3 regions of the Paraburkholderia jirisanensis genome follow, and region 2 is predicted to be linked to each of the others. Evidence: riboswitches for the same ligand, from Rfam matches in the RefSeq annotation. Region 2 holds a riboswitch; each other region holds the start of a gene.

Region 1 (3,893 bases), 650 kb from region 2:
GCGGCCTTCTTCATCGCAGCCGATGCCGCAGCCCTTGAAGATTTCGCCGTCGATGCCGAGTTCGCCGAACTCGTTGACGATCACCGCCACCCGCAGGCCGCCGGCATGTTGAAGAATATGGCGCAACAAAGTGGTTTTGCCGCTGCCGAGAAAGCCCGTGACGATCGTCACCGGGATTTTGCGCATCTGGGTTTGCATGGGTGAGGTGAAATGCAAGAAGTGGTGGACGGAACGCCGCGCCCCGCGGCGTCAAGCCTGCTCTTCTGGCCGGTATCCGGGCTGGCGAGAGCGCCGCTTCACCTTCCCACGCAAGTAGACGATTTCTCGCGCAGTGGTTGTCTGGCGGCGCGGCCTTGCGCACCGCCAGCGAAGCCGGCTCTGCATCGCGACTGACGCGATGCGCTCGCCTTCCGTTGCGGGGGCAGCACAGGTTGACCCGGTCGCCGCGCGGCGGCGGACGGGGCCCGCTGTTTCCCGTTTAACTGCGCACGCCAGAACGCGCTCGCGAGCACCAGAAGTGCGTGCGAGTGTAGGCCCGGCAGTGCTGTGCGTCAAGAAAGGCGCCTGCAAGCTGCGCCGCACGGCAAGCGGTTACGAAAACTGCGCGGCGAGCTTCGCCAGATAGTCTTCGATCGGCACCGACGAACGCAGCGCGACCAGATCCTTCGACATCTGCCCGACCAGCGTGCGGAACTGCTTGTTGGCGCCCGTTGCGAGCGCGTAGATCTCGTCGACGATCAATTGCGGATCGTCGCGCAGGTTCGGGTCGCTCGACGCGAACAGCGCCTGCACCTTGTCGACGATGCGGTCGTAATCGTTGATGGTCGGATCGGTGCTGAACGTCATGTTGGACGCGAAGCTGTTGTCCTTGAAGCCGCCGGACTCGACGAGGTGCAGATCGATCGAAAGCGGCGCGAGCTCGTAGTACAGGCCCTCGATCAAGCCCTCCAGCGCGAACTTCGACATGTTGTAGAGCGAGCCGGTGGGCACCGCCGTCGTCACGCCCATGAACGAACTGATGTTGATGATCTTGCCGCGCTTTTGTGCACGCATGTGCGGCAGGAACGCGCGGATCACGTTGATCGGGCCGCGCACGTTGACGGCGAATTGCCAGTCGATGGTTTCCTCGCTCGCGAATTCGAGCGGGCCGTATGCGCCGACACCCGCGTTGTTGACCACTACATCGATGCCGCCGAATACCTCGATCGCCTCGTGCGCCGCGCGGCGTGCTTGCGATGCGTCGGTCACGTCGAGTTCGATCACATGAATACGGTCGTGCTGCGCCAGTTCATTGCCACGTGCGGTATCGCGCATCGTCGCGGCGACGTTCCAGCCTTGTTCGGCAAAGTAAAGCGCTGCGCGCTTGCCGAGGCCGCTGCTTGTGCCGGTGATGAAGACGGTGTGCGCCATGAAGGCTCTCCAGATGGGTAAAGCGGCTAGCCGCGGGTTGAGGGTGTTCTTCGTTGTTATGGACTTTACAGTCAATATAAGAAGAAAAAATATCCCACGTGATCAACATAGTGGGCGTGTGGCGATGCCGTCTATAAACATCCTAAACATCATTAAATATGCAAGAATATTCGCTTTATCCGGCTTCGAATCCAGCACATCTTCAGCAGACAGCATGTCGCCTTGCCGTGCGGATCATGGCTCCAGAAATGGATCGAACTGTCAATAAACGATCTGAATGAGCCTTTATCGTTATCGCGACGGCACGCATGGACGTTTGTGTGCGCCGGGCCGGCCACGCGCCCGCCTGTGCTATCGTATGCGCGCGTCCGGTGCCGCCCTGCGTTTTCACGCGCACAGGTGGTTAAACGGGAAACAGGAAAGCGCGGCCTGACGCAGATCGCCGCCAAACCTGTGCTGTCCCCGCAACGGTAAGCGGCCCGCAGATCCCACTCTGCACAGGCGTTTCAAAGCCACTGCCCGGCAACGCGGGTGGGAAGGCGAAACGCCTGCGGCCGTCAGCCCGGATACCGGCCAGACGCAAGGGGGCGAACGTCACGCTCGCCGATCGCCGGTTCCGCGGGGGACGGACACGGGCGCCCACGCGCGGTGCGCCTTCTTCTATCGCCATCGCGCACGCTATGTGACATCGCATGAGGCTTTTTCAGCTGCTTCATTTCATGGCCGCACGCGCAGAGCGCACGCCGGCCTGTCGTTACGCTCGCGGCGGCAGCCGATGAAACGGCTCGTGCTCGGCATCGGCTGCAGGAGCGGCGCGTCGTTCGAACAGATCGACGCAGCCGTGCGCGACGCGCTCGGCGCGCATTCGATCGACGAAGTTCTGACCGTCGCCACACTCGATTCCAAAGCTCAAGAACCCGGCTTGCTTGCGTTCTGCGCGCGGCATGCGCTAGCGCTGCAGGCCTTTTCGCGCGCGCAGATTGCTGGCGCGCCTGCAGGGCCGACACCTTCAGAGACCGTGCGTGCCCATGCCGGCGTCGGCGGCGTATGCGAGCCATGCGCGCTGCTCGCCGCGCCCGCCGGCCAGCTGATTACACCCAAACGCGTGCGCGACGGCGTGACCGTCGCGATCGCAAGCTTCGATACGGGTGCGCACGCAAGCCACGCCGCGCACGTCTCGAATCCCTCCATCGCACAGGACCCACCATGAAAACCGATCCCGAAGCCCACCTGCGCATGACACAGCGCCGCCGCGAAGGCCACGAGAAGAAACAGGCCGAGGCCACCGTCGAAAAGGGTTTGCTGATCGTCAATACGGGCACCGGCAAGGGCAAGACCACGGCTGCATTCGGCATGGCCGTACGCGTGCTCGGCCATGGCATGAAACTCGGCGTCGTGCAGTTCATCAAGGGCGCGCTGCACACGGCCGAACGCGATTTCCTCGGCGCGCTGCCGAACTGCGAGTTCATTACGATGGGCGACGGCTATACGTGGAACACGCAGAACCGCGACGCCGACGTCGCAACCGCCCGCAAAGGCTGGGACGAAGCGCGCCGGATGATCGAAAGCGGCGACTATCAGATGGTGATTCTCGACGAGCTGAACACGGTGCTGAAGTACGAATACCTGCCGCTCGACGAAGTGCTCGGCGTGCTCAACGCGCGGCCGGCGATGCTGCACGTCGTCGTGACCGGCCGCCATGCGCCCGAAGCGCTGGTCGAGGCCGCCGATCTCGTCACCGAAATGCGCATCGTCAAGCATCCGTACCGCGAGCAGCATGTGAAGGCGCAGCGCGGCGTGGAGTTCTGATCGATGACCGCGTGTCCGGCGCTGTTCATCAGCGCGCCCGCTTCCGGCCAGGGCAAGACGACCATCACCGCAGGGCTCGCGCGCCTGCATCGGCGCGCGGGCCGGCGCGTGCGTGTGTTCAAGACCGGGCCGGACTTTCTCGACCCGATGATTCTCGCGCGCGCCAGTGGCGCGCCGGTCGAATCGCTCGACCTGTGGATGGTCGGCGCGAACCGATGCCGCGAACTGCTCGCGCAAGCCGCTGCGCAGGCCGATCTGATCCTGATCGAAGGCGTAATGGGGCTGTACGACGGTACGCCGAGCAGCGCGGACCTTGCCGCCGCGTTCGGCGTGCCGGTGGTTGCGGTCATTTCAGCGAAGGCGATGGCGCAGACCTTCGGCGCCATCGCCTTCGGCCTCGCGCACTATCGCACCGACGTGCCGCTCTTCGGCGTGTTCGCCAATCGCGTCGGCTCGGAACGGCATGCGCAGATGCTCGAAGCCGCGCTGCCGGATGGTCTGCAGTGGATGGGCTCGATTGCCAGCAGTGCGGCAATCGAACTGCCTGACCGGCATCTCGGTCTCGTTCAGGCGGCGGAGATCGAAGATCTGGAGCGGCGTCTTGAACTCGCGGCCGATGCCGTTGCGCAAACGCCGCTTGCGCAACTGCCGCCGGCGGTGTCGTTCGCCAATCC
Region 2 (3,893 bases):
ATGTTCGCGATCGAGCGCGTGTGGAAGCGGCACGCGTATCACAAGTACGTGACGCGCGACTTCGATGCGCTGATGGACACGATGGTGTCCGACCCATACTTCAACGACGTGCCGACCATGACCGGCGGCGTCGGCCGCGAATCGCTGGAGCGCTTCTATAGCGAGCATTTCATCAATTCGATGCCGGCCGATGCGCATATGCTGCCGGTGTCGCGCACGGTGGGCGTCGACCGGCTGGTCGACGAGTTCGTGATGTGCTGCACGCACGACGTCGAGATGCACTGGATGCTGCCAGGCGTCGCGCCGACCGGCCGCTACTTCGAAGTGGCGATGCTGGCAGTGGTGCGCTTTCGCGGCGAGCGGATCGACAGCGTGCACGCGTATTGGGATCAGGCGTCGGTGCTGGTGCAGATCGGCATGCTCGATCCAGCCGGCTTGCCGGTGACCGGCGTCGAGTCGGCGCGCCGCGTGCTCGACTTTACGCATGGCAACGGTACGCTGATGCCGGGGTTGAGCGGCGGCGGGCTTGATCGGCCTGCGTGATTTGGCTCGCATGAGTCGGCCTGCGTGATTTGGCTCGCCTGAGTCGGCCCGCCTGAGTCGGCCCACATGAGCCGCCGCCCGGCGGCCGCGCGCTAGCGCCGGCCGCTGCGTCGTTTCAGCCAGTGCTCTCGGCAGTACGCTTGTTCAACTCACGCGATGCGGCGAGCGGAATGCGCGCGTCGTCCCACGTCGCGAGCCACTCGATCTCCTTCGACGTGAAGACCTGGCCGTAATTGCGCAGCGCGTACTGCAGCGAATCGATGATGTGGTTGCGGATGATCTCGGGCGTGCGTGTGTCGTCGAGCACGGAGCGAAACGCTTCGAGCGTAGCCATCGGATTGCCTCGGGAAAACGTGAACGTCGGAACCGTGGTGTTATCGCACGTCAAAAAAAGCCGCGGCAAGCGGACAAAATAGTTCGACGTGCACGGGGCGTGGTGCGACAGGGACCACGTGAAGCCGCCGTTTAGCGCGCATGACTCATTGCCGAGGCGCAGTCGCCAGTGCAGTCGCCTGTGCCGGCCACCATGCCCAGCCGCGCGCGGACCGGCGCAATTCGACCACCGTAAGCGGCGCAATCTCGATGTGCGCGAAGGCGGCGGACGTAGCGTGCAACGTATGAACGATCGCCGCGCGCATCACGGCCGCATGGGTGATAGCGATCACGGTGCGATCGGATGCGCGACCTTGTGCCTCATCGGGCGCGGCAAAACCGTCGAGCCATGCGCCGACGCGTGCCAACACCGCATCGAAAGATTCCCCGCCTGGCGGCGCGGCGGCAGGATCGCGCAGCCATGCTTCGAGCACGTGACAGGCATGCGGTGCCTGCGATGCTTCAGCGGCGAGTTCAGCGAGCCGTCGGCCGCGCCAGGCACCGTAGTCGGTCTCTGCAAGCGCATCGCAAACGGTGGCAGCGAGCCCGAGGGCGGCTGCTGTCTCACGCGCGCAGGCCGCAGGGCTCGTCAGCGCCGCGCTGCTGCCGCGCGCGAGGTCTGCGGCCTGCGCATACGCGGCAGCGGCAGCGTGGCCGCGCGCGTCGAGCCCTTCGTCGGGGCCGGCAAACCTGCCGCTGCGCTGCGCCGCGGTCGGCGCATGGCTCACCAGCAACAGACGTGTCTGCATTTTTCCTTTCCGTTGAAACGCGCAGTGCGCATGAGCCACGCCCCTTCTGGCGCGGCACAGTTTAACGCGTAGAATAAGCGCAATCCGAAGCGCGGAAGCCGGTGCAAGTCCGGCGCGGTCGCGCCACTGTAATCGGCCACCCGGTATGGTCCTGGTGTGGCCCGTAAGTCAGACCCAGCTTCGTCACCTTTCCCTTTATCGCTAGCGGGGCGCGCATCCCCAAGGAGATCTCCGTCATGACCGACACCGTACTCAAGCCGCTCGACGCTCTCGAGCCCGCCGCCGCGCCCACGCCGATTCCGCTGCGCGAGCTGCTGCCATGGGTCGTGTTCGGCGGCTTGCTGTTGCTGCTGGTGCTGTATTTCGTCGGTGCCGAAGAGGGCGCCACCTCGCTGATCCCGGGCATGTACGTGCATGAGTTCGTGCACGACGGCCGTCACCTGCTCGGCTTCCCCTGCCACTGAACCGGAGCGGAACATGGTAGGTAAATTGCTGGTGCGCGGCATGCTGGCAGGCATCGCCGCGGGGCTCATCACGTTCGCGTTTGCCCGCGTGGTGGGCGAGCCGCAAGTCGATCAGGCGATCTCGTTCGAAGAGAAAGCGGACGCGGCGAAAGAGGCCGCTGAAGGCCACGCGCACGAACATGAAGAAGAACTGGTGAGCCGTCCGACCCAGGCGGGGCTGGGGTTGCTGACCGGCGTTCTCGCGTACGGCGCGGCGATCGGCGGCTTGTTCGCGCTGACTTTTGCGTACCTTCACGGCCGGGCCGGCCGTGTCAGCGCGCGTGCGCTGTCGGCCTTGCTCGCGCTAGGCGCATTCGTCGCAATCGCAATCGTGCCGGCGCTCAAGTATCCGCCGAATCCGCCGTCGGTCGGCGACCCTGAAACGATCGGCTATCGCACCGGCCTGTACTTTCTGATGATCGCGATTTCGCTGACTGCGCTGGTGTTTTCAATGAAGGTGCGGCGCCATGCGGCGGCGCGCCTCGGTGCGTGGAACGGCTCGATTGCGGCGGGCGTGCTGTTCGTTGCGATCATCGCGGCCGTGCAGATTGGCCTGCCGGACATCAACGAAGTGCCGGCCGCGTTCCCGGCCGTCGTGCTGTGGAAATTCCGGGTCGCGGCGCTCGGCATGCAGACGCTGCTGTGGGGCGTGCTTGGGTTGCTGTTCGGCGCGCTCGTCGAACGGATGCAACGCGTGCAGCGCGGCGCACGGGCGCCGGGGCGCCTCGCGGGTTGAAGCGCGCGTAGCAGCGGGCAAGTCCCGCGGATCCGATCTGCGAAGCAACGACCTGATCCGCGAACCCATTTCCTCTACGCAGCCGGTGCGACATGCGCGCGCCGGCTGCCATCAAGCGGTGCGAGCGGCAGCTCGCCCACCATCTGCAGAAAGCGCGCAAGACACGGATTGCGATTTGCGTGCGACCACACCAGCACCTGCGAAACCGTCGGCGCATCCGCGAGCGGCTTGAATACCACGCCCGCCAACTGCGCGCGGCGCATCGATGCCGGCACCAGCGCCACGCCCGCACCCTCGTCGACGAGGCTTAGCACGGTCTGCTGCAAGCGCACTTCGAAGCGCACGTCCGGCTCGAACCCGGCCTCACGGCAATGGCCGGCGATGGTTTCGTGCAGGCCCGGACCGACTTCCTTGCTGGCGATCACGAACGGTTCCTGCGCCAGTTGCGCGGCGTGCAGCTTGCGCTGCCGTGCGAGCGCATGCGTACGCGGCAGCGCCACGCACAACGGCTCGACCAGCACGGTGCGCTCGGTCAGGCCGCGTGGCGGCGCATCGGCCAGCATGATCGCCGCATCGACCTGGGCGTTCTGCACCTGTGGGCCAAGATCGTTCGACACGATTTCGCGCAGGTTCAGCGTGACGTCCGGAAAAGCCGTGCTGTAAGCGCGCGCGAAGGTGGGCAGCACGCTATACGCGGCGCACATCGTAAAACCGATCGTCAGTTCGCCGCGCTCGCCGAACGACGCGGCGCGCGCATGGTGGCCGGCCTGGTCGAGCGCGGCGAGGATCGCCTTGGCATCGGTGTAGAAACGCTCGCCGGCAGCGGTCAGCGTGACGCTGCGTGGTGTGCGCTCGATCAGCCTGACGCCCAGCGACGCCTCGAGCGCGGCCAGTTGGCGCGACAGCGGCGGCTGCGACAGATGCAGACGCGCTGCGGCACGGCCGAAATGGCGTGTTTCGGCAAGCGCGACGAAATAGCGGAGCGGTTTG
Region 3 (3,893 bases), on a different contig from region 2:
GTCGCACGACAATACGTTCTGGTTCCCGAAGCGCTGACGTGCGCCAATGCCGAAACGCCATCGGACGAAAGCAAGGGTCGCGCGCAGCATGCAGGCTCACGCAATGCGCATCACGCTTTCCTGGCCAGCTGCTTCGTAATGAACGCCCATTCGGTATCGGTCACTGGCGTGATCGACAGCCGGTTGCCCTTCGCGAGCACGCGCATGTCCGCGAGTTCGGGATGCTCGCGCAATGCGGCGAGCGGAATCAGCTGAAGCTTCTTCTTGAACACCACGTCGACCAAGGTCCAGCGCGGCGTTTCCTGCGACGACTTCGCGTCGTAGTACGGGCTCTTCGGATCGAACTGTGTCGGGTCGGGGTAGGGCGTCGACGACACCTCGGCCAGACCGGCGATGCCGGGCTCCGGGCAGCTCGAGTGATAGAACAGCACGCCGTCGCCGATCTTCATGATGTCGCGCATGAAGTTGCGTGCCTGATAGTTGCGCACGCCCGTCCATGGCAACGTGCGCTGCGATGCATTCGCGAGGTCGTCGATGCTTGCCTCGTCCGGTTCGGACTTCATTAGCCAATAGCGCATGATTCGAATGGACAAAGAAAAACGGCACCGGACGAATGTCCGATGCCGTTGAGATAGGTCCCCGCCTTAGCCGCTAGGCCGGCATCCTGAACCGGAGGTTCAGAATTGGTCGCAGTTAGCAGCACTTCGGGTACATCAGACAGAGTGACGCGCACACCCGTGCTACAAATTTCCGCAACCGTGCACATGGCATTGGTTCAAGGAATATATGACCTTGGCGAACCAGGCAGGGAAGCTAAACCTTAACAAACTCGTAAAACGCTACTGCTGAAATCTTGCTGCACCTTGCAGTTCAAAGATGCTTACTGAGCACTGTATTGCCCGATCACTGCACCGAGCTGCTCATTCATTTGCGCCATTGTACGCCGGATTTCCTCGGCAGGAAAAGATTCTCCGTGACGCACGCTGCTTTGTAGCTGAAGCAGTTCCGATGCCAGCGACAGGGCCGCCATCACCGCGATGCGATCGACGCCGCGCACGCTGCTGCTCGTGCGGATCTTCGTCATTTCGGCATCGACGCGAGCCACCGCTTCGAGCAGCGCGCCTTCGGTTTCCGGCGAGCAGGCGAGGCGATAGGACTGACCGATAATCGACACTTCGATCTGCTTCGTGGTCATGCGTTTTCTCCGTGACGGGTCACGTCGCTATGCGCGCTGTCGTGCGGTTCGTGCGCGTCGGGCGCGAGCAGGTCGAGCTGGCTGTCGGGCTCGGCATGCGAACGTGCGCGCGGCAGTTTTTCGAGGATGGCGTTCAGGCGCACCTGTGCGTCGTCGATTTTCGCCGACAACGTATCGCGCTCCGCTTGCAACGCATTGCGCTCTTCGCGAGTTTGCTCGAGTTCCGCGCGAGTGGCCTCGCATTCGGTACGTGCGTGCGCAAGCTGCTCTTCGAGCGCGCTACGTGCTTCTTGATGGCGTTGGTTGATTTCAATCAACCGGCCGATATTTTTGGATAAGGTTTCGAGTTCGGTGAGCATGAGCTGCGTCCTCTAAAGACGCTGCATTTTAGCGCGGAATACCGGACGTTCGGGCATTTGTCTCGTTTCGAGACGTAACAACAACGCATATTTTGCACGACGCGGCACGTGCATGCCGCGCAAAACGCATGACGTATACGTGTTTTTTGCAGATTCGCGGCGCCCGATCACGCAGGCCCATTTCGATATTGCTGCTTTCTTGACGCTCCCGGCGCGCGCTCCTACACTTGCCGCACTTTGGTGCCCGCGGGCGATTTTCGTATCGCACGCAGTTAAACGGGAAGCAGGGAGCGCAGTCCGCCAGGACGAGCCAACCTGCGCTGTCCTCGCAACGGTAAGCGACCGCATCGTGATGCAGGTCGGCCCCGCGCGCGTTCGACGAACGCGCCACATGCCACTGCGCAGCTTGCGCGGGAAGGCGGGCCGAGATGTCGCCAGCCCGGATACCGGCCAGAGAGGAGGGTGCGCGATGACGCGCCCTGTCATGCATCGGCTTGCGAGGGACAGGCCGCGCGCCCTGTCCACAGGAACGTTTTCCGATGCTCATACCCACCGCCCGCGCGGCGCTATGTGCGTGCGCGAGCCTGCCGTTTGGCGTGCCCGTGCAAGCTGTTCACGTCGTGCAAGCCGATCCCGACAACACACTGCACACATCGCAAAACGGCACGCAAGATCGCAGCACACATAACGGCAACGTTGAGAGCGCGACGCTCAGCGGCGCAGAGCCTGCCGGCCCATCTGTCGCCACGCTTGCGCCGCTCGTCGTCACCGCCCGGCGCGATGCGCAGCCGCTTGCCGATGCGTTGCCGCAGACCGTGCGCTTCGACGCACAGGACATCGCCGACACGACCGCCCGCGATCTGTCCGGCCTGCTGGCGCTCGCGCCGGGCGCGCAGATCGTGCGCAACGGCGGCCCGGGCTCGACCGCGAGCCTGTTCCTGCGCGGCGCTTCGCCGGCGCAATCGCTGGTGTTGGTCGACGGCGTACGGATCGACTCGGTGAGCCAGGGCAGCGCGCAGCTCGAACAGATCCCGCTCGACCAGATCGATCACGTCGAAGTGGTGAACGGCAACGTGTCCGCGCTATACGGTTCGGGCGCGATCGGCGGGGTCGTGCAGGTGTTCACAAAGGATGGCGGCAACCATCCGCCGCGCTTTCACTTCGAGACCGAGCTCGGCAGCTATCACGCCCAGCGCCAGGCGGCGGGTGTCGACGGAGCGCTCGATCGCGACGGCCGCACCACCTTCAGCATCGAGCTGGCGCGCGCGAAGGACGACGGCTTCTCGTCGATCGACCCGGCGCTGGCGCCGGTCAACCCGAACGCTAACGGCTATCTGAACCAGAGCGTATCGGCGTCGCTGCGGCACAGGTTCAGCGAGCGCTGGGACGCGGGCGTGCGCTTTTTCCAGTCGAACGGCAACGACAGCTTCGACGATCCATTCGGGCTACCTGGCGATCTCAACAATCTTCACAGCCGCGTGCAGGCGGTGTCGGCGTTCGCGAACGGCAAGCTGACCGACTGGTGGACGAGCCGTTTCGTCGCCGCGCGCAGCAGCGACCGCAACGACACGGCGTTGAACGGCGCATACCAGTACCGCTACGACACCGACAACCGCCAGTACACGTGGCAAAACGATTTCGCGCTCGCCCCCGAACAGAAGCTGCAGCTTGGCTACGAACATCTGGACCAGAGCCTCGACTCGAACCAGTACACGGCGCCCGGGCGCCACGTGAACTCGCTGTTCGCCGGCTACAGCGGACGGCTTGGCGCCAGCCAGTGGCAGGCCAACCTGCGGCGCGACCAGTACTCCGATTTCGGCGGGGCAAACAGTTACTATCTCGGCTACGGCTATAACTTCAGCGAACACTGGAAGGCGACTGCAAGCTGGTCCGATGCGTTTCGCGCGCCGGGCTTCAACGATCTGTTCTTTCCGTTCAGCGGCAATCCTGCGATTCAACCTGAACGGAGCCATTCGCTCGAAGCCGCGCTGCAGTATGCGTCGGATGCACTCGGTGTGTTGCGGCTTACCGCGTTCGAAACGCGTTATTCGAATCTGATCGACTATGTGCAGACGGTGCCGGGCGTGTTCGTCGCGCAGAACGTCGGGCGCGCGAAGGTGCAGGGCATCGAGGGCTCGTGGGCGGGGCGGGTCGGCAACACCGACGTGCGCGCGGCGCTGACGCTGCAGAATCCGGTCGATGAAGACACGCAGTCTGACCTGAACCGGCGCGCGCGGCACTTCGCGTCGTTTAGCGCGAACCGCTCGATCGGCAGCTGGCGCGTCGGCGGCGAGTGGCTCGTCAGCGGCGCGCGCAACGACAGCGGCACCGAACTTGCC

Evidence for each region. Region 2 has a riboswitch for cobalamin ahead of ACYVNQ_RS15545 (CbtB domain-containing protein). Riboswitches for the same ligand answer to the same signal wherever they lie in the genome.
Region 1: it holds a riboswitch for cobalamin, as region 2 does, so the genes downstream of both, ACYVNQ_RS12935 (cobalamin biosynthesis protein) here and ACYVNQ_RS15545 (CbtB domain-containing protein) in region 2, are expected to answer to the same signal.
Region 3: it holds a riboswitch for cobalamin, as region 2 does, so the genes downstream of both, ACYVNQ_RS34385 (TonB-dependent receptor plug domain-containing protein) here and ACYVNQ_RS15545 (CbtB domain-containing protein) in region 2, are expected to answer to the same signal.

The regions. Positions count from the first base shown of each region.
Region 1 covers NZ_BAAGSQ010000025.1:221,654-225,546, reverse strand. The annotation lists gene cobW (cobalamin biosynthesis protein CobW) at 1-198, opposite strand, end outside; cobalamin riboswitch at 249-531, opposite strand; gene ACYVNQ_RS12940 (SDR family oxidoreductase) at 592-1,410, opposite strand; cobalamin riboswitch at 1,763-2,002, shown strand; gene ACYVNQ_RS12935 (cobalamin biosynthesis protein) at 2,186-2,620, shown strand; gene cobO (cob(I)yrinic acid a,c-diamide adenosyltransferase) at 2,617-3,219, shown strand; gene ACYVNQ_RS12925 (cobyrinate a,c-diamide synthase) at 3,223-3,893, shown strand, end outside.
Region 2 covers NZ_BAAGSQ010000025.1:870,671-874,563, reverse strand. The annotation lists gene ACYVNQ_RS15560 (dienelactone hydrolase family protein) at 1-543, shown strand, start outside; gene ACYVNQ_RS15555 (hypothetical protein) at 659-877, opposite strand; gene ACYVNQ_RS15550 (histidine phosphatase family protein) at 1,023-1,664, opposite strand; cobalamin riboswitch at 1,705-1,861, shown strand; gene ACYVNQ_RS15545 (CbtB domain-containing protein) at 1,901-2,128, shown strand; gene ACYVNQ_RS15540 (CbtA family protein) at 2,142-2,903, shown strand; gene ACYVNQ_RS15535 (LysR family transcriptional regulator) at 2,978-3,893, opposite strand, start outside.
Region 3 covers NZ_BAAGSQ010000033.1:543,427-547,319, reverse strand. The annotation lists gene ACYVNQ_RS34405 (EVE domain-containing protein) at 111-578, opposite strand; RNA gene ssrS (6S RNA) at 633-814, opposite strand; gene ACYVNQ_RS34395 (cell division protein ZapA) at 881-1,195, opposite strand; gene ACYVNQ_RS34390 (ATPase) at 1,192-1,554, opposite strand; cobalamin riboswitch at 1,777-2,023, shown strand; gene ACYVNQ_RS34385 (TonB-dependent receptor plug domain-containing protein) at 2,094-3,893, shown strand, end outside.